2 regions of the Granulosicoccus antarcticus IMCC3135 genome follow, and region 2 is predicted to be linked to the other one. Evidence: predicted binding sites of a transcription regulator. Region 2 holds the regulator's gene; the other holds the start of a gene.

Region 1 (15,565 bases), 3.8 Mb from region 2:
CCCAGTCCCGGATACAGAATCAGGTAGCCAACCCCGAAAACACACGTGATGTAGAACAGATACAACCACCAGCGAGGCAAGGGATTGTTCAGCTCACGCAGATTTTCATCCCATACATGTCCGGTGGACTCGACCACGCCATCAACTGCAGGTGGCACTTTCGCCCGGGATGTCACCCATGCCAGCAGAAAGCAGGCAAGAATGGAAATGATGGTTATAGCGGATACATAGTGACTCCAGAAACTACTTACAAAATCAGACATGCCGCACCTCCTGTTCTGCTGTTGCACGGGCCGCTGACTGGTCGGCGGATTTGATGCTGGATGAATTCCTTCTGTTTTCAGCCAGCTGTTCTTCGACAGTTCGCTCTTGCATGTCATCGTCAGCAAACGGCAGATTGGCCGCTTCATCAAAACGTTGTTTCTGACGTCCGCTGTAAGCCCACCATACGATCAATAGAAATACGACAAAGCTGACGACGGTGATTACCACCCTCATGTCCATGATTTCCACTACTGCACCCCATTGCCGGCAGTACCCATCACTTGCAGATAGGCGATCAGAGCATCAAGCTCATTCTTGCCTTCCAGCATGCTCGGACCTGCAGCTATCTGTTCATCGGTATAAGGATGGCCCAACATGCGCAGCACGTTCATCTTCTTCGTGACACCTTCTGGATCCAATGGAGACTTTGCGAGCCAAGGGTAAGCCGGCATGACTGATTCAGGCACCAGATCACGAGGGTTATTCATGTGAACACGGTGCCATTCATCGGTATAACGTCCACCTACACGATGCAGGTCTGGCCCCGTGCGTTTGCTGCCCCACTGGAACGGTCGGTCGTAAACGAATTCACCGGCCACCGAGTAAGGTCCATACCGTTCTGTCTCGGCACGAAAGGGACGAATCATCTGCGAGTGGCAGTTGTAGCAGCCTTCACGCACATAGACATCGCGTCCGGTCAGTTGCAAGGCATCGTAGGGCTCAAGCCCTGCAACCGGTTCAGTCGTGGACTTCTGGTAGAACAATGGCACGATCTCCACCAGTCCTCCTACCGATACGACTAATACGATCAGAATAGCCATCAGACCGATGTTTTTCTCGATCAGCTCGTGTGTCAATTTCATCTTGTAATCTCTATCGCTTGCCTGATCAGGAATGCGCTGCTGAAGCGACTGCCGGGGCCTTACCACCACCTGCATGTCCATGATTGACAGCAGGAATGGCTGCAACCGCGTTCTTGCCCTGACGAATGGTCATGATCATGTTGAACAGCATCAGCAACATACCGCTGAGATACAGCAAACCACCGAAAAATCGCATCATGAAGTACGGATGGGTTGCTTTGACCGCTTCGATGAAAGCATAGACAAGCGTTCCATCGGGGTTGGTTGCACGCCACATCAGGCCCTGCATGACACCTGCAATCCACATAGAGGCGATGTACAGAACGATACCCAGAGTCGAGACCCAGAAATGCACTTCAATCAGTTTGACGCTGTACATCTGATTACGACCAAACAGGCGCGGAATGAGGTAGTAGATTGAACCCATGGTGATCATGCCGACCCAACCGAGCGCACCGGAATGCACATGGCCAATGGTCCAGTCAGTGTAGTGAGACAGCGCGTTGACTGTCTTGATGGCCATCATCGGACCTTCGAACGTCGACATGCCATAGAACGACAGCGAGACGATCAGAAACTTCAGGATGGGATCGGTACGCAGTTTGTGCCAGGCACCTGACAAGGTCATGATGCCGTTGATCATGCCACCCCAGCTGGGTGCCAGCAGGATCAGTGAAAACACCATACCCACGGACTGAGTCCAGTCTGGCAAAGCGGTGTAATGCAAATGGTGCGGACCGGCCCACATGTACGTGAAAATCAATCCCCAGAAATGCACGATGGACAAGCGATAAGAGTAGATCGGGCGCCCTGCCTGCTTGGGAATGAAGTAGTACATCATGCCGAGGAATCCGGCAGTCAGAAAGAAGCCCACGGCGTTATGACCGTACCACCACTGGATCATGGCATCCTGTACACCAGCGTAGGCAGAGTAGGACTTTCCAAGCGTGACGGGAACGGCAGCGCTGTTGACAATATGCAGTATGGCAACCGTCAGAATATAGGCACCGTAGAACCAGTTGGCCACATAGATATGAGGAGTCTTGCGCTTCACTATTGTGCCGAAGAACACCAGCGCAAACGCAATCCAGACCACTGCAATCAGGATATCGATGGGCCATTCCAGTTCAGCATATTCCTTGGACTGAGTAATACCCATTGGCAGCGTGATGGCCGCCAGCACGATGACTGTCTGCCAGCCCCAGAAAGTAAATGGCACCAGCCACCCGCCCCAGAGTCGAGCCTGACAAGTTCGCTGCACGACGTAATAACCGGTGGCAAACAGCGCGCTTCCGCCGAAGGCAAAGATCACGGCATTGGTATGCAAAGGTCGCAGACGACCAAAACTGAACCAGGAGATACCCAGATTGAACTCAGGCCATGTCAACTGGGCTGCAATGATGACACCAACCAGCATGCCGACAACGCCCCACACAACAGTCATCACGGCAAACTGCCGAACCACTTTGTAGTTGTAGGTGTCTTTACTCTCAACCTGCAAGTCGTCGTGCTCAGCAGCTGCCAACCCCGCCGTCTCGTTCATGGTAGTACTCATCAATCGCAACCCTCGGCGTGAAATCTATATGGCATTACAGCAACGTCCAGTCCTTAGTACAACTGAAAGATGCATTTTCTGCAGGCGAAAATACGTATCGACATAGCGCCTGTCGATCTGCAGATGTTACGCAATAGAACACGGCAACTTCTTGACATAGGTCAAGCCGAGGAGGATAGAGCTGCCAGCTGACTGATAAAGCAGGAGAAACACCTGTGAACAACAATCGTCACAAGCAGCGAAACCCTCAACCTCTAACCGCTGCCAGTACCTGAACCTGCGTGATGATCAGTGACTTTCAGGAGGCGTCTCATTCTCGCTTACCCCTATCTTGTCACCCGTCTCGTTCAATTTCTCTGCCTTCTTCTCAGTACTGTTCTTAGCCTGGACGGGCCGGTCATCATCAAGCAATATGCTCCATGCAGGCCCTTGGTCATCGTCGAACTGGCCGCTCTTGTTCATCCAGAAAAAGACCAGAACAGCCACCACCACCGCCATGACCGACAGTGGTATCAGAAGATATAGCGATTCCACAGGCGGGACCTCGGTTGACGAACAGAATCGACCGGCACAGATCCGGGACGCGACCATAATCGTTGAGCGTTACTGACGACCAGCAGCGAGCTGGCCGCCATACCAATGGCGGCAGCCCAAGGTGGCACATAACCCAAGGCCGCTAGCGGAATGGCCGTGACATTGTAAATGGCTGCCCATGCCAGATTCTGACGTACGATTTTCATGGTCTGGACAGACTTGGCAAGCAACGGCTCCAATCCCTCAAGCCCGGGTAGTAGAGAAATGACATCAGCGGCGGTGCGTGCCAGCGCTGTCGCCTCACCCGCGGCCAGAGAGACATCGGCACTCGCCAGCACCGGGGCATCATTGATGCCATCACCCACCATCAAAACAGTCGCGCCACCAGCTTGCAACTTAGCGACATAAGCCTGTTTTTCAGTCGGTGTAACACCTGCCGTGTATTGAGCAATACCCAGTGACTGAGCTGCGACTTGTACCGCAGGCAGCCGATCACCGGACAATAGATGAACCGTCAACCCATCTTGAATCAAGCCCCTGACCAAAGACAAGGCTTCATCACGCAACGAATCACTGATGAGAAAACGTGCCAGTACGACCGGCGCTCCAGGCTCAAGCCCCCCACCTGATTCCATCAGCGAACGTTGTGCCAGAAAGACCTCACTGGCAGCTCGTGCCTGCTCGTCATCGGCGGCCTGCCATGAGTGCGCAGTCTCTGGCGTCACGCCACACCAGTTGGCAGACCCCACATAGAAGGCAAATCTTGCGCTATCGGTCGGTTCGATACTGGCCGCCAGACCATGGCCTGCACAATGTTCCAGATCGACAGCGACATACCCCAGGTGTACCAGCTCGGCAATAGCGTCAGCACCTGTCGGTTCTACGCTGGACGCCTGTCGCAAGGCATGCGCGTAGGGATGTGTGGAGCCCATTTCCAGAGCTGTAGCCAACTGCAAAACCTGACTACGCTCCCATCCCTGAGCCAGCTGAATACCACTGACAGTGGGAGCGCCGGTGGTCAGCGTGCCGGTCTTGTCGAACACGACATCTGTCACTCGGGCCAGAGTTTCCAGAGCGTGGCCGCGGGTGATCAGCAAACGGCTACGTAACAGATCACCGGTGGCTGCAGCCAGCGCCGCTGGTGTCGCCAGTGACAAGGCACAAGGACAGGACACGACCAGTACGGCAATAGCCGTTGTTGCTGCTCGTGTTGCATCCAGCTGCATCCAGACTAGCCACACCATCGCGGCAAACACCAGCAAAGCGGTAACAAAAACGGTTGCAATGCGATCAGCAATACGAACGGCCCTGGGTTTCTCAGTGGCACCGCGATCAATCAACCGATCTATGACCGACAAGGTACTGGCCGCCTGCCGTCGCAGAACACGCACTTGTACAGGCGCACCCGTCAACAAAGAACCTCCGGCCAGCACATCCCCCGGCCCGATCGGCACGGGCACCGATTCACCGGTCACCAGGGCATTATTGACGTCGCTATGGCCGGCCTGCACAACACTATCCACAGGCACACGTTCACCGGTATTGATCAGAACAAGATCATCCACGTCGAGTCGCGCTGCCGGTACCGTTTCGAGCTCATCACCAACAAGACGTTGTGCGGTTTCAGGTGCCGCAGCACTGATGTCATCCACCGCCCGCATCGCACGTCGCCGCGCCGCCCATTCAAGATAGCGCGCACCAGACAACAGAAATACGAACATGGCCACCGAGTCAAAATAGATCTCTCCAGTGCCGGTGACTGTCGCCCAGACGCTCGAAAAAAAAGCGGCCAGTATGCCGATACTCACCGGCACATCCATACCCGGCTCACGCCGTTTCAGATCCAGCCAGGCGCCCTTCAAAAAAGGCACGGCACTGTAGAGCAATACGGGGGTCGTCAGCACCAGACTCGCCCAGCGCATCAGACTCTCGTGGCTCGGATCAATGTCGCCATCCCCACTCAGATAAGCTGGCAATGCATACATCATGACTTGCATGGTGGCAATACCTGCCACAAACAGGCGCTGCAAATGCACACGAGATTCGCGCTTGAGTGCCAGCTCGCGCTCGCGGGCATCAAAGGGTGCGCAGCTATAACCCATCTGCGCCACCCGTCGCAAGATATCGGACAGCTTCAGACGCGCGATATCAAAACGGACACTGGCACGTCCACTGGAAAAATTGACACTACTGCGCTCAACTCCTGGCAAAGCCGCAATCGAGCGCTCCAGTACCCACACGCAGGCGCCACAACGCATGCCCTCAACCGACAAATTCACATCCACCAGTTCGCTGCTACGAGCAGGGTCATCTGAACTCACTGGCTGCAGATAACGCTCACTGATTTCGGGCTCGTCAAATACTCCCACTTCATCCAGTCTGGCGGCAAGTTTGTCCGGGATAACACCAAATTGGGCAGGTTCAGTGCGGAAGCGGTAATAGTCGCCCAGGCCCGACTCCACGATGGCTTGCATGACCGCCTCGCAGCCAGCACAGCAAAGATCATGCGAGGCGCCGTCAAAGTCGACTTGCCAGCATCCGGGCTCCAGCACCTCTTCTGTACAGTGGTAGCATCTCATGCGGCGATCATCATGCTCCAGTGCATGAACCCTCTCAGGCCCAGCAGGATGATCAGACTACCTGCCAGTAAACGCACCCAGCGGTTCCGACTGATCCTGCCCAGCCATTGGCCGGACAAGCCCAGCAACATCAGGTTGGGCAAGGTACCGAGACCAAAGGCCAGCATCAATAGTGCCCCCTGGTACCAGCCACCCGATACCAGTGCCGCGCTGAGAGCTGCGTAGACCATCCCACAAGGCACAAGCCCCCACAGAGAACCAGCCAGCACTGAATTCACAAACCCCAAACCCGTCAGGCGAGCCGTGGCGACAGGCCGGATATGCTGCCAAAGATGCTTGCCCCAAGACTCCGCCATGGCCCCTATTCGCTTGAAGCCAATAACGTACAAACCCATCAGCACCACCAACAGATTACTGAGAAAGAAGGCTGTCTGTTGAATCGGCAGCATCGACTGCATTAACCATGCAACGGAACCCACACCTCCCGCCAGCGCACCCAACAGGGAATAGGTCAGTATACGACCCAGGTTATAGGCGGCCACGGCTGAAAAAGCGGAGCGAACAGGACCCTCTGGCGTTTTGCCACCCTCGACCTTCACGGGAATGTTCAACGCGCGCGACACAGGCTTTTGATTCATCATGCCCAGCGCACTGACAATGCCACCACACATACCCGCACAGTGCACACCGCCCAGCAGCCCTGTCAGGAATACGGCAAGCAGAGAAATATCAGGATAGGTCATGGTTGCAGATCAGGTACCAGGAACGCACGTCACCAGATTCAGATATCCAAAATGCGCTGAATAATACTCTTGGCAATAAACCCCAACATGCCAAAACCCAGTACAAAGAAAAGAACCAAGGTGCCCACCTTGCCAGCCTTCGATTCTTTCGCCAGATTCCAGACGATGAACAACATGTACAGCATGAAGCCGCCAACACCAAAGGTCAGCCCGAATGATGAAATCTGTTGTTCTGTAAAACCAAACACCTAATTAGCAGACTCAGGTTCGACTAGATCACGATAGGCATGCCATGTGGCGTGACCAATGAGAGGCGCTGTAATCAGCAACGGGAGGAAACCTGCAGCCAGACTCAGACCAATGATGACTACAACCAGTAAAGCCCAGAAATACAGGGGGCGAGGATTGGCCTGCAGACTGCGCACACTGCTGAACAGCGCCATGAACGTATCGGATGTGCGATCAAGCATCATCGGCGCGGATATAACACTGAGGGCGAAGACGATCGAGGCGAAAATAAAGCCAACTCCCACCCACAGCACCAGGAACTGCGGATTCTGAAAGGAAAAAATCATCGATAGCACACCCTGGACGGTCGGGAAGCTGGTCGTAGAACTCAAAGCAAAGAGTATCAGGGAAACTCGCGCCCAGACGATCATGGCGAAGGTCAGAATGATGGCAAAAAATGCCAGCCCTGAGAGGTTTCTCGACCAGCAAGTCAATGATTTGGTCAGACTCGCCTTGCCGAATTTTTCCTGCTGACGTGACAAATCGTAGATTCCAGTACACAGGAAAGGCCCCATCAGGAAGAATCCGCCAATCAGCCCCATGGTCAGTTGCCACTTGGTGGCATAGACCCAGACGATGGCATAACCCATCAGCACGAATACCAGGCCATAGAGGCAACCCTTGAAGCGTGTAGCCACCATATCCTGCCAGCCACGTTGCAACCAGCTCAATGGCGCCCTGGCCTCCAGACGTCTGATGGCCGGCATTGGCGGTGGCAATTCCTCACCCACAGTAGAGCTTGCCTCTACGGGTGCTGTGCCTCCGGCCTCAGGCGAGCCAGCGCTCGGTCGGGATCCAGTTGAATTGTCGGTGGTATTTGTCATGCCTACTCCCGCGCTGTACGCAATAACCTGTAACGGTGGCCCAGACGCTAACATAGCGCAAACCAATCGCCCACATGTTGACCATGATCAACGAGATGCATCACGATGATCAGTCGATATACAGCGTTACCAATATAGCCTCTTATCGTGCCGGTTACAGCAAGGCCTGACAACAGACTTACAATCCGTAACTGCTTTGACTAATTCTCTTGCATACATTGATGAATCAGAGGCTAACATGGCGTAAGGGATCGTGAAATAATTAAGTATCAGTTTTCAGTTGGTCCTGCGCCTGTCCGGCAAGGCGTGAGAAGGGCGAATAGCTGGCTATTCAACCGCCGAACAACGCGGCAGGGCAGGATGCAGGGACGACTGAAAATGATAATTAATTGTTTCACGATCCCTAAGCCTATCGCCCGCGTCTTGACGATTGTCAAAGGACGCTTTCTTTCAACCCACCTTAAAATTTGCACATGAAAGGATATGCCCGAATTGCTGCCGCCATACCTGCTGCTGCCGTTGCCGATGTCACTGCAAATCGTGAGCGCACTCTGACACTGTGGCGTGAAGCCGATATGGGTTGCGCCAACGTTGTCGTGTTTCCGGAACTGGGCCTCAGTGGCTACAGCATCCGCGATCTCTGTATGAACACCACGCTACTGGACGCCTGCGAAGACTCCTTGTCGCAACTGATCGAAGCCGGCGAATCCTTCGAACCTGTTGCCATCGTGGGATTGCCCTTGCGCTTCAACCATGGTTTGTACAACTGCGCCGCCCTGATCCATCACGGCAAACTGCTGGGGGTGGTCCCCAAGGCCTACCTGCCGAACTATCGTGAATTTGAAGAAGCACGCTGGTTCCGCTCCGGTTTTGACTTGCCACCAGGCGCCACCATCACGGTGGGCAAACACAAGGCACCTTTCGGACTCGACCTGTTATTCAACAGCTCCCTGCCCGAGTTGATGCTCGGTGTGGAGGTCTGTGAAGACAACTGGGTACAAGTGCCACCCAGCAGCTTTCAGGTCTCGGCTGGGGCTAGCGTCATCTGTAACCTGTCCGCTTCGAATTTCACGATCGGCAAAGCCGAACTGCGACGCCTGCTGGCACGATCAACATCCGATCGTGGCAAATGCGCTTATGTCTATGTTGCAGCAGGTCCGGGAGAATCATCCACCGATGTCAGCTTCGACGCCGATGCCTTCATTTGTGAAAATGGCAACGTGCTGGTGGAATCACATCGCTTCCAGCGTACCGGGCAGCTCATCGTGCAGGATATCGATCTGGAACTACTGGCCTTCGAACGACGTTCCACGGGAACCTTTGGTGACTGTGCCCGTGAAAACCAGCGCCCGATGCGAACCATTGACTTCAAGTCCACGGTGCCTCAAGGCATGGTCAGACATGTATCACGCACACCTTTCCTGCCACGCGACCCGGCCACTCTGGCCAATCGCTGCTGGGAGATGTTCGAGATTCAGAGTAATGCACTAGCCACCCGCATGGCGGCTATCGGCAAACCCAAACTGGTGCTCGGTGTTTCCGGAGGCCTGGACTCCAGCCACGCAGCTCTGGTGGCCGCAGCCGCTCTCGATCTGCGAGGCCAGCCGCGCACCGATCTGCTGTGCGTCACCTTGCCAGGCTTCGGTACCAGCGATGGCACTCGTGACAACGCCGAAGCACTATCCCACGCCCTGGGTGCCAGCTTCAGTCAGGTGAGCATTTCCGATGCCAGCCGTACGGTACTTGAAGCTATCAAGCACCCTGCCACACAGAATGTGGATACGGTTGAACAGCTTATCGAACAGCTGCGCACTCATCCTGAATTGGGCGATGTCACTCTCGAGAACGTCCAGGCACGACTACGCACCTTGTTGCTGATGACCATGGCTAACCAGAACGGTGGCCTGGTGGTTGGCACAGGCGACCTGTCAGAGAAAGCCTTGGGATGGTCTACCTATGCTGGCGATCATATTGCCATGTACGATGTGAATGCGGGTGTACCCAAGACACTCATCCAGTTCGTCATACGCTGGGTGGCCAATGAACGGGCCAGCACCTGGAGCGACAGTGAGAGCTTGCGAACAACCTTGTTTGCCATTCTGGACACGCCTATTTCCCCGGAACTGCTGCCGGCCAGCGCCGAAGGTCAGATATCGCAACTCACCGAAGAGAAAATCGGGCCTTACGAACTGCACGATTTCTTTCTCTATCACTTTGTCCGACATGGTGCCCGACCGTCACGCATTCTTGATCTGGCACGCGTCGCCTTCAACGAATCACAATACAATGACGAGACCCTGAAGAAATGGCTCAGCGTTTTCATCAAGCGTTTTTTCACACATCAGTTCAAACGCTCTTGCACTGCCGATGGACCAAAGGTGGGCAATGTAGCCTTGTCGCCCAGAGGTGACTGGCGCATGCCTTCCGATGCCAAGCCTGACACCTGGCTGGAAGATATTGCCAATTGGCATGCCAGCCCGACTGTCGCCAAGGACTCAGGTGGGCGGCCTTTGTACTAAAGTATAAAAGCGAGATGACCCTCAGAAATGAGGGTCATTAACCTCCAACCAAGCAGCCACCAGAATAGGCCCGCTCAGCGTGACACCTATCCCTTAGCGTCCTGATACTGAATCGAATATCAAGCTATCGGACCACAAGGACCATGATTGTATAATGGTGCTCGTAGTTCCATCAGCGGTTATCGTGACTTCAACCGTGTCCACATCCCCTGTAGCCCCGTTCATGGTCAGCACGTTGCCCGATTCAAAGCTAAGCTCCATTTCGCCTGCACCGTTGGCGGGGGTCAGATCAGTGGGGACATGAACTGTCATTCGTTCACCCCCTGTCCAGTCAGCTTGTACCGAGAAGTCTCCGGTGAGCGCAGAATCACGCCAGAAGTCAGTATCCGAGTCCTCGATAACCAGAGAAGCGTCACTGCCTTCACGACTGAAATCAAAATTGGTGGTGGTCCAGAACCTGTCACTACGGCCGCCGAAGTCTCCTGAAGCTCGAATAACTTCAGTTTGATCATCACGTTCGAAATCAGTGAAGGTGATGTATATGGCCTCATAGATTGCAGTCGATACCTGCCCATCAAACATCACGATCCCATCCTGGCAGTTATCAAAGTCAAAATGCCAAGTCAGCAAGTTATCTGTGTGATAGCCCTGGGTTTCAGGTATGACAACCAGTGTCCCTCCATTACTGCAGACGGTGTCCGCACGTTGAGTGATCAATTCAGTCGTTTCAGGGTTCACCTCCGGCCAGCCATCATAGGTTGGATCAGAATAGTCTGGTGCTGTGAGAATTTTATCGCCGTAAAGCTTGCCTGAAAAGATGCCAAAAACATTGGCAACGATATCGACGTAATTGTCCGGTGTAATCACCGCTGCAGATTGCTCAGGATCCGGTGTGGGATCCGGTGTTGGGTCGGGTGTGGCTGTCTGTTGGTCAGTCGGATCGTTCAATGGCTGTGCGCCTTCGTTATCACTTCCACTACAAGCCGCGACGAACATGACAAATACAAGCGATAGATATTTCAAAGTCAGCGCCCCTTCCATTCCATGAAATTGTGATGTAAATCACGATAATGTAAGAACCGGTCGCAACTGTCAAACCTACTTTCAGACAGGACCATTACTTACAACGCTCATCCACCATCGACGCTGTACGATGACTGTGAAAGTGCAAAAATACAGTACCGATGACCACACTCAATAGACACTCTGACGAGGATAGCAATTTGCACGTTCGCAATAATTTGAAAGGATTCAGGGGCGCACACTTTACTGACCTCCGGTTGGTTACCGTGCTGCTCACATTGCTCTTACTGCAGACCGCCTGTGCTACTAAAGCTGCTGTCAATAACGACTCGCAACTAACACTGATCGCGGCAAACGGTGGCGCGTGGTACCGCCAAGTCAATCTTCAGTTACACGAGGTGCTTGGCGCAGCGACCAGCAGTGAGCTGCAGATCATTAACGCGACGCCACTAGGCTTTCACATGGCGTTGAGAGGCCTCAAAGACCAAGCCGGCGCCGTTGTGTTCCAGTCCCCAGCCAACTCTGTAAAGTTAGCCAGCGAAGGCAAATTGACGATTACGAAGTTAGGAGGCGATGACAACATGACGGTTGAAAAAGAGCCGGTAGCACGTATTGACGGCATCACGGCTCTGTTCCCGATTCCTGCTCTGATCACGTATGTGGTGGTCAGTGATCTTAGCGGGTTAACTCGTCTTGATGATCTGCCTGAACTGGATGTCGCCTGGCTCGTGTTCGAAAACAAAGCGGAGCTCATCACGTACACACATTTTCTGCGCAGCGCCAAACTGAAATCACACGCACTTTTGCTGAGCGAGAGCTCGTTACCGGAGACAGTAGCCGATCTGCGTGACGAACGTATCGACGGCTTTATCTTCAAGCGTCTCGGTCAGGCCGAGGATCTGAGCAACGCTCTGCAGAGTCTGGAGGACATTGGCATCAGAATATTGTCGCTGAGCGACGAGCATATCAAGGCACTACACCTCACACCGATTGAGATTCCTGCGGATACCTTCGCCGGTCAGTCTGAGCAGGTCGTAACAGGCTCTTTAAGAATGTTTGCCTATGCCAACGCACACGTGAGCGATGACATGGCCTATCAGCTAGTCAAGGCATTCTGGGAAAACCAGAACGCTCTAGTCGGCAAGTCCACGACTTGGTCAGGCATCACACCTGCTCTACTGGATGAGGTGAGCACACCCTTCCATCCTGGCGCATTGCGCTATTACCAAGAAATCGGGGTCGAGTTGCCTGATAATTTGCACTAAGGGATCGTGAAATAATTAAGTATCAGTTTTCAGTTGGTCCTGGGGGACGCCCAGTCCGCCTGTCCGGCAAGGCGTGAGAAGGGCGAATAGCTGGCCATTCAACCGCCGAACAACGCGGCAGGGCAGGATGCAGGGACGACTGAAAATGATAATTAATTGTTTCACGATCCCTAACTCCCGTTCCGTCAGAATTTAGCACTTCAGTCGCTAAAAATGTAACCTTCAAAGCACCGAGCGGAATTACATCACTCTACATGTCTGCCTCAGGACTACCGTTAACAACAATACGCATTGACAGAATCTATTCGTTTTTCATTAACGCATTCGATCTAGGACTGTTGCACTTGCTTAAATTGTGATGGAAAACACCATGTCCACTGAACGAACAATAGCTCAATACTTGTTACCAATAGTTGTATTTGCAGTCGCTCTGGGATTCGGGTTCAAGTTCATCGATTTAAACCAGACTATCCGCGTCAACGAAAGCCAATTGGAGCGCCAGCAGCTACTGGCAGATGTACGCTCACAAATTGAACGCCATCTTGTACAAACCCTGACATCCACAGAACTGCTGGCACACGAGGTCGTGCGTACGCGTGGCCATCTGCAGAATTTTGAAACTCTGGCTCAAGGCATTCTCAACAGAATGCCAGCTATCAGCAACCTGCAACTGGCTCCCAACGGCGTAGTCAGACGAATTCATCCTCTGGCGGCTAATGTGGAGGCACTGGGGCACAATATTCTGAGAGACAAGCGGGTCAACGCGGATGCGTTCACCGCAGTTGAAAGTGGCAATATAACGCTCGCTGGCCCCATACACCTGGTGCAGGGCGGAGTCGCTGTTATTGCACGACAACCTGTTTATCTGTGGAAAAATCCCATTCAGAATGTCAGTCTGAACAAACCGAGTGAGCGACCACCGTTCTGGGGGTTCGTATCAGCGCTGATCACGCTCGATAATCTGCTCGCCTCTGACACTCTGGATTCACTGGCCGGCAAAGGCTACGGTTATCACTTCAGCCGTATTGAAAACAAAAAGGATTCGATTATCTACTTTGCAGAGAACGGCACATTGAACAATGCCTGGTCAGACAAGATAGAGATATGGGTTCCCAACGACAAGTGGACTCTAACAATTGGAAATCAAACCGCAGTAGGAGCCAGTTCTGCAGCCTTTGAACTGGCTATGACATTACTACTCTCATTACTACTGGCAGGCGCTACCCGGTACTTCCTGCAACGGCAGGGAACACAGGTCCCCCACCGTACACGTTCAAACAAGCAATACGCGACTACAGAACGCTCATGATCTCCTGTGCCCACTCGTTTGTGCGCAGAATGCCCTTGAAAGCATCAGTGCTGTCGCCCGGCCCCTTGGAAAACAGGTATACCGGCGTACTACTGTGGTTATCACTGGCCCAGACCACATTGGATTGATTGGCCACAACAGCTGCCAGGATGTTCTTTCGAACGCCCGTGCTATATACATAGAACGCCTTGCGCTCATGCATCACAGGGAAGCGCTCTGCACTGAGCGTGCCGTGATCTGCCACGTAGAACTCGTTCTCTTCGGTCTCCAGCACCCGTTCTGCATCTGCCAGACTAATGGGGAAGCTGGTGTTCTCATTAACGATGGCACGCAGGTTTTCAGCTGTTTGCTCGCTCTCATCCAGACCATCGAACTCACTGAAGATGCCGTCGTAGGAGAGCTTCTGGCTGAACATACGATCCAGAGTTTCCACCTGTCCGAAGTTCCAGTTTGGCTTGTACTCGTCGCCGTTGAACACATCGCCATCCAGAGGCTGACCTTCAGGCAAGTCGTTACGTGAATAGGCAAATCCAAAGCCACCGGTTTCATGGTCTGCTGACACCACCAGAAGTGTGTCATCACGCCCTTCCATCCACTCCAGTACCGAATCGATGGCATCCGAGAACTTGATCATCTCATGCAGTACGGTGCCCGCATCGTTGTTGTGTGCGGCCCAGTCAATCTGCCCGCCTTCTACCATCAGGAAAAAACCATCTTCATCCTTTTCAAGCACTGACAAAGCCTTGTCTGTCATTTCCGTCAGCGTTGGCTGAACGCGACTCGCATCGCTCAGAGCTTTGGTATTTGCAATACCATCCAGCATGCCCGAATAGGCATAGAGACCCAATACCTTATCGCCGGTACTGGCTGCCAGATCGGTTCGATTGAAAGACAGATCGTAACCAGCTTGCGCTGCTTCATCCAGCAAATTGCGATCATCCTTACGCTTGGAGGTTAATCGGATAGTGCCACCTGTCTGGGCTTCCAATTGCTGTCGAATGGCACTGCCTTCCTCATTAACGCCTTGTGGCAGCCAGTGTCGAATGCCACCGCTGAGCATCACGTCAGCACCGGTCTCCAGCATCTCTGCTGCAATTTCGTTTTCCAGACTACGGTGCTGCTGATGAGAGGCATAAGCCGCTGGAGTCGCATGTGTCAGCCGCGTGTCTGACACGATACCGACAGCTTTACCCTTGGTCTGTGCCAGCTCCAGCATTGACTCAGCCCGGTTACCTTCGTAATCGGTACCAATCATTTCTGAACCAGCCAACTTGCCACTGGCAAACTGCGTTGCCGATGCAGCAGAATCAACGACCAGCACATCATGAGATTCGGTACGAGAGATACCAATAACACCCTCTTCTGCCAAACGCTCGAAAGCAGAGGACTTCAAAACCGGGTTGGGTGCATAGCGAATATAGGAATCCAACAGGCCTACCTGCTGAGGTCCCATACCATCTCCAATCATGACGATGACATTCTTTATCTTGCTCCCGACAATGGGCTCCATTGCCTTTTGGGTAGCTTCCTCTACCGTTGCGCAACTGACCAGCAACGTCGCAGTACAAATGGAAGTCAGTACTTTAGTAATCATTTTCCTCTTCCTGTGTCCTTGAGATATTTTTATTGTACTTGCGTACCTTTTCAGGCTAGCACGACACAGACATAGTCGTAAGTCATTATTAGTGATGCTCACTTGCATCATTTCCTGATGTTTTCGTATCAGTGTTTCGTGCGATTTTTTCAAAGGCTCAATTCGAGCCCTTATCAGTACGCTGTCAATGGCGGCAGATTCACGT
Region 2 (15,565 bases):
TACGGGGCATTCCTGCCGACAGATTTTGCCAAGCGCACCGAGTGCATGAACTGGTTGTTCTGGCTCATGGGCAGTGCCCCCTACCTTGGCGGCGGCTTTGGCCATTTCTATGTTTACGCGCCGGTAAAGATTGAATATTGCATCGATCGGTTCACCATGGAAACCAAACGCCAGCTTGATGTTCTGGATCGCCATCTGGCAAACAATGAGTACATGGCAGGCGACGAATATTCCATCGCCGATATGGCCATCTGGCCGTGGTATGGCGCATTGGTGCTGAACACTGTTTATGAAGCAGCTGAATTTCTGGACACCCCTTCATACAAGAACGTCATGGCATGGGCCGAACGAATCGCTGAGCGTGAAGCCGTTAAGCGTGGTCGTATGGTCAACCGCACGTTTGGTGAGCCTTCTTCTCAGCTGCATGAACGCCACGATGCCAGCGACTTTGATACGAATACACAGGACAAACTCGCCCCGGAAGCCTGAGCTGGTCGGGCAGAACCTGACGGATCAGTCAATATTTTGAAGCGGTAGCACGCCGGCCAGCCTTGTCATGAGGCTGGCCGCTGAGAGCCCCCACCCTCTATCCCATATGCTCACAAGAACCGACAGCTCAGTTTCATGAGATAGGTGTCAACGCGGTACGGGGTTCAGCTGAGCGGAAATTCGGGTCATTGGCTCACCATCTTTTATCCTTTCAAATTCCAGAGATAAGCCAGATTCATTGAGCGAGCGCTTGTATACCTGTACTTCGTAACCACCGCCATCAAGAATATACAACGCCGATACCGTCAGTGTCGTGTCATCCAGCCCTGCCCATACATAGGGGTTTCCGTCCTTGGCGATAGGATCGTAGGGCACAGTATGTCCAAATACATCGGTTTTCATTGCAGATACAAAAAGGCCGGGCCTGGAAGACGGGTAGAAATCAATGGAAGGCGCACTCTTTTTCTTCTGCCCGTCGGCAGTGTGAATCACGGTCGTCCAGTTGACCGAAAAGCCGTTCTTCTCCAAGGGCTGGATAGATACCGTCAGGTCACGATCGGCAACCTCGCCTCTACCTTCTGGTGATTCGCTTGTTCCGGTGTACTTACCGTAAAACGGTTCTAATTGTCCAGACAACCGGGATACTGGTTCAACTTTGCAACTAAGCAACGAGAAACACGCAAGTACCATTGAAAGTCGTACCAACCATGTTCTAGCCATATACATACCTCACACGGCACGGTAGCCGGAAAAAACAGGCGGCGTCCATTGCATTTGGTGATACATACGACGTCTAGTCACTATTCTATCAGCGACCCGCCAGAACATTGCTTCAGTAATTCGACTACTGAGAGTTTGTACCCGATCGTCTGTCGCTGGATACCCACACCGATACCTACTGATGTCACATATCTGGGTCAGCTTCCCGGGAGGCGCAGGACTAAAGCACCTTTGAATAACGCGCCCTTGACTTTTGATCGCTCAGGTAACGATCGAAGCAGGCACTGATGAGACGCAGCGCCTCACGCCGGCCCGTTGCCGTTACCACGATGCGGCTTGATTCATCATCAACCATACCGGCTTGCATCAATGGCTCCAATGCCAACAACTCTTCGGCAAAATACTGATTGAAATCAATCAGGTAGTTAACTTCGAAAGTCTCCTTGTCGACTTCTCCCTGGCACATGATGGCCATGATAATCGCCCGTCTGAGCATATCGTCGCGGGATAGCTCAAGGCCCCTTTGAGTCGGCAATATGCCCTGCGAGATACAGTCGTTGTAATCGTTGGTACTCTTTTGATTCTGACTGTAACAACTGCCAATGCGACTAATGGAACTGGACCCCAGAGCGACCAGGTCACAATCTGGCTGTGTTGTATACCCTTGAAAATTCCGGTGCAACAGGCCGTTACGATGCGCCTTTGCCAATGGGTCATCCGGCAAAGCATAGTGATCCATACCGATATACTCGTAACCTGCCGCTTCCAGCCTTTCATTGGCCATCCGAAAAACAGCCTGACTGGTTGCAACGTTCGGCATGTCATTGATACTGATGAGTCGCTGCGATTTGAACACTAAAGGCATGTGTGCATAGCTGTACAACGCGATTCGATCGGGACGCATGGCAATGACAGAGTCGATCGTTTTCTCGAACCCGGCCAGTGTCTGCCTGGGCAAGCCATAGATGAGATCGAAATTGGTCGATTCAAAACCCAGTGACCGGGCTCGATCCAGAACAGATTGCACCAGTGTTTCAGGTTGCACTCGATTGATGGCCGTTTGCACCTGACGATCAAAATCCTGCACCCCCAGACTGATACGGTTGAAGCCAAGCTCGCTCAACAGCGCCATTTTTTCATCATCAACCGTGCGTGGGTCCACTTCTATGGAGTATTCACCGGAAGATGACAGCGCATAATGCTCACGAAGAGCACTCATGAGTATTCTCAGCTCTCTTTCTTTCAAAAAGGTTGGCGTGCCACCACCCAGGTGCAGTTGCAACAGGCGTCGATCACCTCCAAGCCTGGCGTCTACCAGCGACAACTCTGCCACAAGATGTCTCACATAGCGTTCGGCCTTCTCGTAATTGCGAGTAATCTTCTTGCTGCACGCACAGTAGTAACAAAGAGCACTGCAGAACGGGATGTGAACGTAGACCGACAGCGGTACCGCCGGACGCATTTCCCGAGCTTGCAGATGCCGGATATAGTCTTCCGGCCCGAAAGCCTCGACAAATCGGTCAGCTGTAGGATAACTGGTATATCTAGGGGCACGAATGTCGACTTCTTTCATAATGGTACTATCACCGAAGTGGTCAAATTCGGATTTGATTAATGTCAACGATCTTTCGATCAATGACGAAGGGCTTAAAGACATGAGCGACGTATAGGAACATGAACAATCCCTCGACCCAGTGCAATGAGTGCCCTCAGATACACGTCCACAAGCCTCTCACTGACGCCTGCGCCACCTGTAGCCTCCGAACCCTGTGCGTGCCGGGTGGAATTCCAGCCACTGATCTGGCAAAACTCGACAATCTGGTGTCAATGCGCAAACGGATCAAGCGAGGAGAATACGTATTTCGTGTCGGTGATGATTTCAATTCACTGTATGCCGTGCGAGCCGGTTTTTTCAAAACACGCATCACCTCCACCGATGGGCGTGACCAGATAACCGGCTTCCAGGTTCCCGGCGAGCTACTCGGCTTTGAAGGCGTAGCAACAGAGCAGCACGGGGTCGATGCCATTGCTCTGGAAGACAGCGAGGTCTGCATCCTTCCCTACACCGACCTGGAACGCATCGCCCGCGAGTTCCCACCTTTGCAGCACCAACTACACCGCATCATGAGCCGTGAAATCATGCGCGAACACAATGTCATGCTGTTACTGGGCACCATGAAGGCCGAAGAGCGCGTAGCAGCCTTTCTTCTGAATCTCTCGGAACGTTATCGCCATCTGGGGTATTCCTCCGTTGAGTTCGTGCTACGCATGACTCGTCAGGAGATTGGCAGCTACCTGGGTTTGAAACTCGAAACTGTCTCACGCACGTTTTCCAAGTTTCACGAACAAGGGCTGATAGAGGCGCAAGGCAAACAGATAAAACTGATAGACATGGGGCAGTTGCGCCAACTGATCAATGCTAACAAGCAAGTCCTGAGCTGAGTCAGACCCTTCCCTGCCGCTCACACCACGCGGCGAGTCGTCATCCAGACACCGATAGCAGCCACAGCCATACCGAGCCAGGCCAGTGAACTCATGTGCTCATCCAGAACCAGCCAGGCGATGAGCGCAGAGACTGGCGGCACCAGAAAAAACAAGGCGGACACACGCGTAGCCTCACCTCGACGAATCATCATCAGCAGCAAACTGATGGCAAGCAGGGAGTTACCCAGTACCAGGTAGGCCAGTGCAAACAGAAACGGCACAGTCACCTCAATATGCATGGGCTCAAATAGCAACGCCAACGGCAAGGTACCCGCAAGTCCCACGGTGTACTGAACCATGTTTGACGTCAACGGATGATGCGCAACACCAAAACGCTTTTCCCACACCGTCGCTATCGTGAACGCAATCAAGGCAGATGTCGAGAATACCAGCACCGTCAGGCTGATAGGTTCGATCCCGGCATTGCCCGCCAATACCAGACTGGTGCCTGCAAGCCCCAGAGCGAGGCCGAGCCAGCGTTTGATAGACACCCGCTCGCTGGACATCATCGGCATGATCAAGGCGACCAGAATGGGTTGCAGTGAGGTGATCAGTGCCACGGTGCCTGCCGAACCGCCCTTGTAGAATGCCATCCAGGCCGTACCAAAATAGGCAACCTGTATCAGAAACCCTACCAGGGCAAGGTTCAACCATTGCTGCCTGCCCTTGGGCAAAGGCGGCTTGATGATCAGGCAAAAAGGCAGCAATATCACGACAACGCAGGCATAACGCAAGGCGAGCAACGTTAGCGGATCAGCGTCGCTGATGCCTATCTTGGCCACAGTGAATCCACCCGACCAGAGCAGTAAAAAAATACCCGGGGCACAGGCAATCAAAATCTTCATCAATAACTCTCAGAATACCGTGCCGCCCGATCAACGCAGCTGGCTGTCCTTGCTGCCTCGCCGGTTGAAGCCGGCTTGCTCGCTGCGATGCTCGTCAGCATTTTCCTGACAGGTTACACACAATCGAACACCACTGACAGCACGCCGACGAGCCTCCGGAATGGGCTCTCCACATTCCTCACAATCAACCAGACTCTCACCCTTGTGCAGTTGTTGCCGAGCCCGATTGACGGCCTCATCGACACTGGCATCAATCTGATCCTGTACAGCCCCATCTTTTGACCAACCACCCGCCATGACCTGACCCTCTAGATTGAATTAGAGCGGTGCACTCACGCACCGCCCCTACCATCATCCAGTGAAGCGACCCCAGAGATCAGGACTCTGAAGATTTTGCCCAGAGGTTAATATCCTCTTCATTCGCACTCGCATCAATAGCTGTCAGCTCCTCTTGAGTAAATTCAAGGTTGTTGACAGCGGCTGCACACTGCACCACCTGCTCAGGCTTTGAGGCACCAATCAACGCTGTTGTGATGCCTTCGTTACGTAGCACCCACGCAATCGCCATCTGCGCCAGGCTCTGACCCCGACCAAGTGCTATTTCATTAAGGGCGCGAATACTCTCTACCGCTTTTTCGGACACAAATGACTTTTTGAGAGACTTCCCCTGAGTGGCACGACTGCCTTCGGGAATGCCGTTGAGGTACTTGTCTGTCAACATCCCCTGCGCCAATGGTGTGTAGGCGATCGAGCCGACACCCAACTCCTTGAGAGTATCTTTCAGACCATCTGTCTCGACCCAGCGATTGAGAATGTTGTAGCTGGGTTGATGTATCAGGCACGGAGTACCCAGGCTTTTCAAGATGGCTACCGCCTCGCGCGTCCGTTCCGAATTGTACGATGAGATACCCACATACATGGCTCTGCCGGATCGAACGATATGATCCAGCGCACCCATGGTTTCCTCTAATGGTGTATTGGGATCAAAACGGTGTGAATAGAAGATATCCACATAATCCAACCCCATGCGTTTCAGGCTTTGATCACAAGAGGCAATCAGATACTTGCGGCTTCCCATCTCACCATAGGGTCCGGGCCACATGTTGTAACCGGCCTTGGAGGAGATGATCAGCTCATCTCGGTAGCCTTTGAAATCACTGGCCAGGATCTGACCAAAAGCTGTTTCAGCAGAGCCCGGTGGCGGGCCGTAGTTGTTGGCCAGATCAAAGTGCGTGATACCCGCATCAAAGGCGGCATGACAAATGGCACGCTGCGTCTGGTAGGCAACATCGTGGCCGAAATTGTGCCAAAGCCCCAGAGAAACGGCCGGCAGCAGCAATCCTGAATGACCGCAGCGACGATACGGCATAGTTGCATAACGATCGTCAGCAGGTTGGTAACTCATGGCTTGGTTCCTGAATTTATTAGAGTGACGCACACATCATACTGAACTGTGAGTTGTCTGCCCTGCCTGTCATATTTCTGCCGACTCGCCCAGCTCAGGGTTCTGATGCATCAGCATGCGACTCAAGCATGATCACGGTATCGCCCTTTCGCAAGATTCCGTCCTGCAACACGCGGGCAGTCATGCCGCCATGACCCCGTACGGCGTTGTACCCGCCCTCACCCAGTAGTTCTTCCATCCGGCTACAGGGGTGACAGGCACCTGTGATTTCCAGTATGACCTCGCCTATCTGGCAATAGCGGTTTTTCAATGCCAACAGATTGATGCCACTGACAATGAGGTTGCGACGCAACAACTCTGGAGCTATCTCCTGCCTGCCCAGAAAGCCGGCAATTGCTGGCAGGTGTTCAGCCTGCAACAAGGTTACGTGCCGCTCCCCGGTACGTCCGGCATACCGATCCCCCTCAAGCCCACTTGCGCTGCAAGCCCTCACTTCATTCAGCTCAGTCATGGGCGTACGGCGAACTGTGCGCACACCGATCCATTCGACACGACCTTGCTGAGGCAAGGTATTCAGTAGTTCTTTTAACGTTCTCATAAACAGGTATTGGAATCGGTTGCTGGAATTATGACTCGTTCAAGTGACCTGTAGCGGCCTAGCTCTGCAAGTCCAGCCCAGAATCATGACGCAAACCAATTGTGCAAATAATATGTATTTAATTAATATCATAGATATTATGTTGCTAAATCACTAATTATCGTTTTAAATGATGCTCAGTGTCGAACGCGTCCGGTATTTCTCTGGAAAAGAGACAACAGGAAGCAATGGCTCGACGCTCTCTACACCCGGCTAAAAACCACCGATTTCCAGTTGATTTCAGAGGAATAACGATGCGTAAGAAACTCATGATTAGTGCGATTGTCGCGTTGTGTGGGGGGACTGCTCTTCCCGCTGCAACCTACGCTCACCACGGCGTCAACGGACAATTCGACTTGTCGCAGACTCTGACAAAAAAAGGCGTAGTCACCAAGGTCAGATTCGCGAACCCTCACTCCTATGTCTATTTCGACGTGCCTGAGGCAAACAACGAAGTCGTCAACTGGCGCTGTGAGTTGCGCTCCGGCAGCCTGCTGAAACGCAAGGGCTGGAAAACGTCCATGTTCGAGGTCGGCACGGAAATCGAGATTTTCGGTTCTCCTGCGCGCACCGAACCCACGACCTGCTATACCGAGTCCGTTACATTCAGCGATGGAAGAACGCTCATTCGTTACGGTGAAATCGGTGACAACGGCGAGTTCATCAATCCGGAACAGGACGAGGCTCCCACAGGCGACGATAAAAAGACCGATAGTGCTACAGCCACCGATGGGGCATCCATTGTTGGCGAGTGGGGAGAGCCCATCCCCAGTGGTCCACCAGCGGCTTATGCAGGTCCGGCACCAGCCTTTGTATTAACCCAGGCAGCCCTGGATATATCCGGCAACTGGACTTCTGAAGACAATCCGCGTTTCAGCTGCCAGCCCACCAATATCATTCTTGATTACCGTTTTGACCAGATGGTCAACAAGATCGAGCAGACACCAACCGAGGTGACCTTGACCTATGGCTTTATGGATACCAAACGCACTATTCATATCGACGGTGACTTTCCAGAGCAGATCGAACCTACGATGGCCGGTTATTCGGTGGGTAAATGGACAGGTAACAAGCTTGACGTCATGACCAAAGGTTTTTCTCCGGGCTTTCTCGAAGTGATCGGCGGCCGTACTGAACGTACCGTGCCCTACAGCGAGCAGATGGAAATCGCCGAGACTTTCTATGTTGATGACAAGAACGAGTTGGTGCATGAATACACCATCACCGATCCGGTCTACCTTGCAGAGCCCAATTCGCACTTGCAGAAGTCCGTCAAAATGGATGGTCAGTATGCGCCATTCAACTGCGATGACCTGACCGTCGAAGAAGGACGCTAGAACAGTGATCCCACTGTGGATCCCCTCGGGATCCACAGCTCTCATCAAAACATCTGAATATACGGACAATATGCACCGTCAAGCAATGCGTGTCGCAAGAGATGGCTTATGGACTTTTTACTAGCGTTAGAGGATTCCTCCATCGGGATGATGATTTCATCATCCATCTGGGGTTATCCAATAGCCCTCTCCCTGCATGCATTGGGAATGGGCGTTCTGGTCGGTATCTCCGTCATGCTTGCATTACGCATCCTCGGGTTCGCCGACGCGATCCCCCGATCGGCAGTCATGCCGTACTGGCGACTTGCGCAGGCAGGCTTTGTAGTCAATCTGATTTCCGGCACTGCTCTGTTCATGGGTAGTGCAACGTCGCTCGGTTATAACTGGGCGCTTTATGCAAAGTTCGCCTGCCTGTTTCTTTCACTCTTTCTGACCTACCGAATGGTCAAGGTCGGGTATCGAACCCAGAGTGATGTCACCAAAACGGATCGACGCCTGGCAATTGCTGCAATCTGTTCATGGGTCGTCACGATCATTTTCGGCCGCCTCATCGGCTACATATTCTAGGAGCTGACCGGTGGAAACAATCATTGAATTACTGAGCAATTCTGCGCTTAACCAGTTCATCACCAGCCATAGCTGGGTTTGGCCGACGTTGGAGATGTTTCATTTTCTCGGACTGTGCCTGCTACTGGGATCGCTATTGATCGTTGACCTGAGCGTTATTGGATTTGCTCCCAACATTTCCCTGAGACTGGTCGACAAATTCATCATTGCAACGCTGATCGGATTTGCCATCAACCTCATCACAGGTGCACTTTTTGTCGTGGGCGATCCGGGGCGCTACTTCATCAACATTGCCTTCAGGATAAAAATACTATTTATCATCATCGCCGGTCTGAACGCCCTCTACTTTACTTTCAAGGTGCGTCCAAAAATACAGGCCGGAGCCAATAACTTCAGTGATTTAAGCCTCAATGCCAAACTGTCGACAGGCTTGTCGTTGTGCCTGTGGACCAGCATCATCGTACTCGGCCGCTTTATCCCCTACGTAGAAGACTTGTAGGACTGAAGTATCCATACTGCCAATGAGACTCCTCAATAAACTCTTGTCAGCCGCACCCATTGTGTGGCTGATGTTTGCCTGCAGCCCTGCTTACGCCCATGGTGTAGCCAGTGGTGATCAGTCTTTTCTGGCCAATGCTGAAGGGGTGCATATATTCCCCTATATGTACCTGGGTGCCAAGCATATGGTCACAGGCTACGATCACCTGCTTTATCTGGCTGGTGTGATCTTCTTTCTGAGGGCCTTCAAGGATGTGCTGAAGTTCGTCAGCCTGTTCGCCATTGGTCATTCCATTACCTTGCTGTTCGGCGTGCTTTCCGGCATCGATGTCAATGCCTATCTGATCGATGCCATCATCGGCCTGTCGGTTTGCTACAAGGCTCTGGAGAATCTGGAGTCTATCAATTTTCTCGATCCACGAATTGCCGTGTTCGGTTTTGGACTTGTCCACGGCCTTGGCTTGTCCACCAAACTGCAAGACATCAGCTTGTCTCAGGATGGTCTTGTGGAGAATATGATCTCGTTCAACATCGGGGTCGAACTGGGACAGTTTATCGCACTGACGCTACTTATCTTGTTATTCGGATGGTTGCGAGGCCTGCCTGATTTTCCGCGGATTGCTCGCTCTACCAACATTTTTCTCTTTGGCGCCGGACTCTTCCTGTTTGGCATGCAAAGCATCGGTTTCTATTTCAGTTGAGCTAAATCATGTCGAAGTCATCACAGCGAAAAAAATCCAATGGCCCAAAACTTGTCATGGCTGCTGCCGCGGCAGGGGCGCTACTGGTCATGTTCGTATTGCCAGCAGAGCACGGCGTAGACTTGACAGGCTTCGGCAAGCTGACCGGAATCAACGCTCTTGCCAGCACTACCGTTGAAAAAGCGGGCACTGATTTCGGACAGAACCTGAGTTTCAATGTTGAAGAGTATGACCTGGAAGCCGAGGAGATCAATCGCTCTATTCGCGGCATGCTAAAGCTGGAAGATGCGCCGTTCATGTCTGAAACAATCGTATTGGAGATAGATGACCTGGGCGAGATTGAACACAAATTCATTATCCCCGAGAATTCCACGCTGGTCTATTCATGGAAGCTACTGAACCCGGAAGGTGACGGGGTGTTCTATGAGTTTCACGGCCATCCCTCAACAGCGGATGCCAGCAACTATCCGGATGGTTTTGAAATGGCCTACAGCAAGGGCGAAGGCCGTGGCCAGAACGGATCCTTCACGGCAGCCTTCCCTGGCTACCACGGCTGGTATTTCATGAATCTGGAAGAAGGCCCTATCCAGATCGAGCTGACCGTAAGCGGCTATTACAGTGAACACAAAGAGATGTATCGCGCAGTGGACGGCAAGGTCATCAACAATGTTGAGTTCTAGCGCCCGTTTTATCCATGCATGGATGGGGGCAATTCTGGCCCTGCTGCTGATTCTCATCGCCTCAACAGGTACGGCTCTGATCTGGAAAGACGCCTATGTTCGCCTGGCGTTTGCACAACAGGCACAGGGGCTGGATCGCAATGTGAATGATTTGCTCAGTATCGTTGAATCAAGTGAATCCGCATTTGGTGCTCATACCATCAACCATATCCGCTTTGGGGACGAAAACGTTGGAATCAGCCGTATAGATCTTGTCAACAAGCATGCCGCTTATATTGCGGCAGATGGCAGTGTGCTTGAAGAGTGGGCTCCCAATGGCCGTCCGGAAGATTGGCTACTGGACCTGCACCACCGATTGCTGAGCGGCACCGCCGGCCTGTATGTCGTCGGCGCTGCAGGTCTGGCATCACTGCTCATGATCCTGGCCGGGCTTGTGGCCTATTGGCCCAAACGCCGTCACTGGCGAGTAGGACTTATTCCCCGAAAACTCATACGTCCACACATTCTGCTCAGTCATCGCAATCTGGGTTTTTTGTCGAGCCTGCCCTTTGCCATCGTTCTACTAAGCGGCGTGGTAATCACATTCCCGGACACATCAAGATCGTTCTTCTATTCCCCGGAGAGTGATACGTATGGGGCTGATTTTGGTGAAGGAGTGGATGCGCTCGACGGTCAAAGCGAAGCCGTTTGGGAGCGGGCATTGGGGCGAGCCATGACAGTATTTCCACAGGCCCACATCACAGGCCTGGTCTGGCCCAGCGCCGCGGAGGATAAAGTCATTCAAATGCGTACGACAAGTGAGTGGGCCGAGCACGGCAACAGCCGTGTACACATCACTGCATTTGACGGCATGATGGGCTTGCGCGTTGATGCGAGCACATCCTCATTAGGAGAAAAAGCCTATCAGGCGATGCGTACCGTACATACGGGCGGGTTCGATGGCTGGCTCTATGATGTATTTCTTTCAATCATCGGTATTGGCATGACCTACATTGGCCTGAGTGGGTTTACAACCTTCATCAGCCACCGTCTGCCGCGTTCTCGCCGGAAGGCTGCCAGCAAGTAATTTACCCCTACGCGCGGAAAGCCCCGTCCTTCAGGGCGGGGATGGATAGCGCTAGAGGCGAAGCCTCTTGCTCGCCTAGCTCGAAGGTTTCTCTTCCCTGATTCGATAGTAATTATACATTCCTGCATGGCTGTATATAAATACAGTATATTTTGAGTATCTGTGGCATGATCTCTATCGGTCCAGTGTATTCTTCATTCCATGGAACGTCTACAAGCCTTCAAATTCGAGCTACGCCCCAATGGTGAACAAACCCGCCAGCTGTGGCAGTTTGCAGGCAGTTCTCGGTTTGTCTACAACAAGGCATTGGCACTTCAGCAAGAGAACCATAAGGCCGAACTGAAGTACATCAGCTATGTCCAGATGTGCAAGAGCCTGACAACCTGGCGTAAAGATCTAGACACGCTGTGGCTTCAACTCGCACCCGCTCAAACGCTGCAGCAATCGCTCAAAGATCTTGATCGGGCCTATCAGAATTTCTTTGCCAAACGCGCTGCTTTCCCTAAGTACAAAAAGAAAGGCCGAGGGAATAGCTTTCGCTTTCCGGAACCCAAACAGTTCAAGCTTGATCAGGCCAACAATCGTATTTTTCTACCCAAGTTAGGCTGGATGCGCTACCGAAACAGCCGTAATGTCATCGGCACGCTACGTAATATCACCGTCAGTGAGCGAGGGGGTAAGTGGTTTTTTTCTGTCCAGACTGCACAACAGATTGAGACTCCTCTACACCCATCCACAACAGCGATTGGTCTCGACTTGGGCATCACCGTTTTTGCAGCACAAAGCGACGGTGTCATTCATTTGCCGAAGAACAGTTTTGCACAACTTCGACGACAATTGGCACGCGCACAGCGAGCCCTGGCTCGTCGGTGCAAGTATTCCCGCAATTGGAAAAAACAGAAAGCGAAAATCGCCCGCCTGTATATTCGAATCGCCAATGTCCGAGCAGACTACCTGCATCAGAAATCACACCTCATTAGCCAAAATCACGCGGTGGTGTGCATCGAAGACCTCAAGGTCAGCAATATGTCTCGTTCGGCTTCCGGTACCCGACAAGATCCAGGAAAAAACGTCAAGGCGAAATCGGGCCTCAATCGAGCAATTCTCGATCAAGGTTGGAGTGAGTTCCGTCGACAGTTGGGCTACAAGCTCAAGTGGGCAGGTGGTGATCTGATTGTGGTGTCAGCTCAGTACACCAGCCAGCAATGTTCAAGCTGTGGTCACATAGCGCAAGAGAACCGCAAAATTCAGAAGAGCTTCTGCTGCGTCTCTTGTGGACATGCAGAGAACGCCGATGTCAATGCGGCAAAGAATATCGTAGCGGCGGGACACGCCGTGATGGCCTGTGGAGGGGACGTCAGACCTGAATTGCACGAACATGCAGTTAAGGCAGCCCCAGTGAAGCAGGAACCCACGGGGCGGCCTTCCGTCGAAGCGATTCAGGCATGTGCTTGAACGCCGTAGGAATCCCCTTTCTTCAGGAAGGGGAGGATGTCAAAAATGTACCCACCTCGACTGGGCTAATTGAGAGTCTGTTCCGGCATTCAGAAGAACTACCTTGGCTGTAGGCGGTCTGTATCACTATGAGATCCATTGCAACCGACAGCCGGAACCGTTGATGAAAAGCACACTTGCCAGTCTATTTCTTGCCGCAGCCTCTGTGCTGCCCGTCGCCGTTCACGCCGACACCGCTGTTCTTGCAGGCGGTTGCTTCTGGTGCATGGAGAAGGACTTCGAATCACTCGATGGTGTCAGTGAGGTAGTCAGTGGATTTACGGGCGGAACTGCCGAGAATCCCACCTACCGTGGAGACCACACTGGGCACTATGAGGCGGTGGAAATCACCTATGACCCGGATGTTGTCAGTTACCGGGACATTCTCGATCACTTCTGGGTCAATGTTGATCCCTTTGATGCGAACGGTCAGTTCTGTGACAAAGGACCCAGCTATCTGAGCGCCATCTTCACCTCAGACGATACAGAGCTGGAACTGGCAGAGCAGACCCGTCAGCTTGTGGTGGAGCGCTTTCCCGACCAGAACGTCGTCACCCCTATTTTGCCACTGACCACCTTCTACCCCATCACGGGTAATGAGATTCATCATCAGGATTTCTACAAGAAAAGCCCGATCCGCTACAAGGCGTATCGCTACAGTTGTGGTCGGGACCGACGCCTTGAGGCCATCTGGGGTGAGGATGCAACCGTTTAGCCCTCACATTGACGACTACTCAAGCGATCCTGCCATACAGGTAGCTGCCAAACGATAGCATCAGGGGTGCAATGGTACGGATAATATGGACAAAACAGGCTTGGGGTGTCAGAGTTCCTTGCACCCCTGCCTGTAGACATTAAAGTAGATGCGACAATCTCGCATGCATGACTGGCAGATACACACCCAGACCTTCTGCCCCAGTACACCGGGCAGACACGATCCAACGATGCCTCACAACAAAACCCACCACACAAGACTTGCCCCCTTCCACTCCGCACTCATGTCGACACTGGAAGGTGAGTGTGATTTCTCCTCCGCAGGGGTTGCGCTGTACACCAGCGATGCGTCCAACTATCGACAGATTCCACTCGGTGTTGTCTACCCGAGAAATGCTGAGGACATCCATAAGGTAGTCGCGCTTTGCCGTGAACATGATCTACCGGTTCTGATGCGTGGTGGTGGCACCTCCCAGAACGGGCAATGCGTCAATGAGGCCGTCATTCTTGACTGCTCACGTTTCATGACCCGCGTATTGTCCATTGATACCGACGCTCGCTGGGCACTGGTTGAGCCTGGCATCATCTGCGATTCACTGAAGGCGGCTGCCGAAGTTCACGGCCTGACGTTCGGTCCCGACCCCGCCACACACAGTCGTTGCACGCTGGGTGGCATGATCGGTAACAACTCCTGCGGACCGCATTCCATGCTGGCAGGCAAGACTGTGGAAAATGTTCTTGAACTGGAAATTCTGACCAGCGAAGGCGAGCATTTCTGGGTAGGGCCCACCAGCGAGGCAGAGCTGGACACCATCATCGCAGGTAGTGATGCCCGAGCGCGCATCTACCGCCAGCTCAAGGAACTGCGTGATGAGTATGCGGCAGACATTCGGGAGCGCTATCCTAATATCAAACGGCGCGTGTCCGGCTACAACCTTGATCAACTACTGCCTGAGAACGGCTTCAACGTGGCACGTGCTCTGGTGGGCTCGGAGGGGACTTGCATCAGCATTCTGCAAGCTCGTCTGAACCTCATTGAAAACCCTGCGCACAAGCGTCTGGTGGTGCTGGGCTTCAGTGATATCTACATTGCCGGTGACAGTGTGCCGGAGTTAATGCCGTTCAAACCCATCGCCATGGAAGGGCTTGACTGGAACATCATCGGCGGCTTGCAGGCACGCAAGCTCAAAGAACGCGAAGTTGCCCTGCTGCCAGAGGGACGTGCCTGGCTACTGGTGGAGTTGGCAGCAAGCACTCTGGAGTCACTCGAAGAACACTGCAGCACCTTTGTCCAGGCAATGCAGAAATCCAGCAGAGTTCTATCAGTACTGCAAGTACCGGACGCAGGCGATACAGCTGCCTTATGGAGCATCCGTGAGCAAGGCGCTTCGGCCACCTCCATGAGTCTTGACCCACATGCCCCCGACCCTGTCGTCGGTTGGGAGGATACGGCCGTCGACCCTATGCAACTGGGCAACTATCTACGCGAATTCCAGGCACTCGTCGATCGCTACGGCTATACCACCAGCCTGTATGGACATTTTGGCGACGGTTGCATACATGCACGTATTACCTTTGATACGCGCTCGACTGAAGGCGTTGCGCAGTGGCGTAAATTCAGCCAGGAAATTGCCCACCTGGTGGTGAAGTTTGGTGGATCCTTGTCAGGCGAACACGGAGATGGCCAGGCCAAGGCCGAGTTTCTGCCCATCATGTTCGGCGATCGCCTTATGGAGGCATTCAGGCAGTTCAAGAGCATCTGGGATCCGCAAAGGCGCATGAATCCGGGAAAGCTTATCGATGCCTACCGCATGGATGAGAACCTGCGTTTCGGACCAGACTACCAACGTCCCGATATCAGTACGACACTCAATTTCGTGGAAGATCTGGGCGGTTTTGCCCGATCCTCGGAGCGCTGTATCGGCATG

What was found. Region 2 encodes FNR, which switches genes on or off when oxygen is low (the NO sensors DNR and NnrR bind a similar motif). Its sites were predicted from a motif close to TTGATNTANATCAA; they were not measured.
Region 1: ccoN (cytochrome-c oxidase, cbb3-type subunit I) is a predicted target of FNR. The motif match lies at 2,834-2,847, and genes of this name have one in related genera.

The regions. Positions count from the first base shown of each region.
Region 1 covers NZ_CP018632.1:6,814,149-6,829,713, forward strand. Annotated here, with positions in the region: gene ccoP (cytochrome-c oxidase, cbb3-type subunit III) at 1-263, opposite strand, end outside; gene IMCC3135_RS35670 (cbb3-type cytochrome oxidase subunit 3) at 256-498, opposite strand; gene ccoO (cytochrome-c oxidase, cbb3-type subunit II) at 513-1,121, opposite strand; gene ccoN (cytochrome-c oxidase, cbb3-type subunit I) at 1,153-2,670, opposite strand; gene ccoS (cbb3-type cytochrome oxidase assembly protein CcoS) at 2,971-3,216, opposite strand; gene IMCC3135_RS29520 (heavy metal translocating P-type ATPase) at 3,195-5,795, opposite strand; gene IMCC3135_RS29525 (sulfite exporter TauE/SafE family protein) at 5,792-6,538, opposite strand; gene IMCC3135_RS29530 (DUF2788 domain-containing protein) at 6,577-6,786, opposite strand; gene IMCC3135_RS29535 (DUF2189 domain-containing protein) at 6,787-7,650, opposite strand; gene IMCC3135_RS29540 (NAD(+) synthase) at 8,124-10,169, shown strand; gene IMCC3135_RS29545 (hypothetical protein) at 10,263-11,192, opposite strand; gene IMCC3135_RS29550 (TAXI family TRAP transporter solute-binding subunit) at 11,459-12,457, shown strand; gene IMCC3135_RS29555 (CHASE domain-containing protein) at 12,828-13,766, shown strand; gene IMCC3135_RS29560 (alkaline phosphatase) at 13,750-15,360, opposite strand.
Region 2 covers NZ_CP018632.1:2,873,939-2,889,503, reverse strand. Annotated here, with positions in the region: gene yghU (glutathione-dependent disulfide-bond oxidoreductase) at 1-489, shown strand, start outside; gene IMCC3135_RS12535 (hypothetical protein) at 637-1,125, opposite strand; gene hemN (oxygen-independent coproporphyrinogen III oxidase) at 1,430-2,782, opposite strand; gene fnr (fumarate/nitrate reduction transcriptional regulator Fnr) at 2,884-3,651, shown strand; gene IMCC3135_RS12520 (DMT family transporter) at 3,672-4,538, opposite strand; gene IMCC3135_RS12515 (DksA/TraR family C4-type zinc finger protein) at 4,569-4,835, opposite strand; gene mgrA (L-glyceraldehyde 3-phosphate reductase) at 4,915-5,943, opposite strand; gene IMCC3135_RS12505 (MOSC domain-containing protein) at 6,038-6,541, opposite strand; gene IMCC3135_RS12500 (DUF6152 family protein) at 6,835-7,917, shown strand; gene IMCC3135_RS12495 (hypothetical protein) at 8,026-8,484, shown strand; gene IMCC3135_RS12490 (hypothetical protein) at 8,495-8,983, shown strand; gene IMCC3135_RS12485 (HupE/UreJ family protein) at 9,006-9,683, shown strand; gene IMCC3135_RS12480 (hypothetical protein) at 9,692-10,363, shown strand; gene IMCC3135_RS12475 (PepSY-associated TM helix domain-containing protein) at 10,350-11,429, shown strand; gene IMCC3135_RS12470 (RNA-guided endonuclease InsQ/TnpB family protein) at 11,631-12,884, shown strand; gene msrA (peptide-methionine (S)-S-oxide reductase MsrA) at 13,048-13,638, shown strand; gene IMCC3135_RS12460 (FAD-binding and (Fe-S)-binding domain-containing protein) at 13,868-15,565, shown strand, end outside.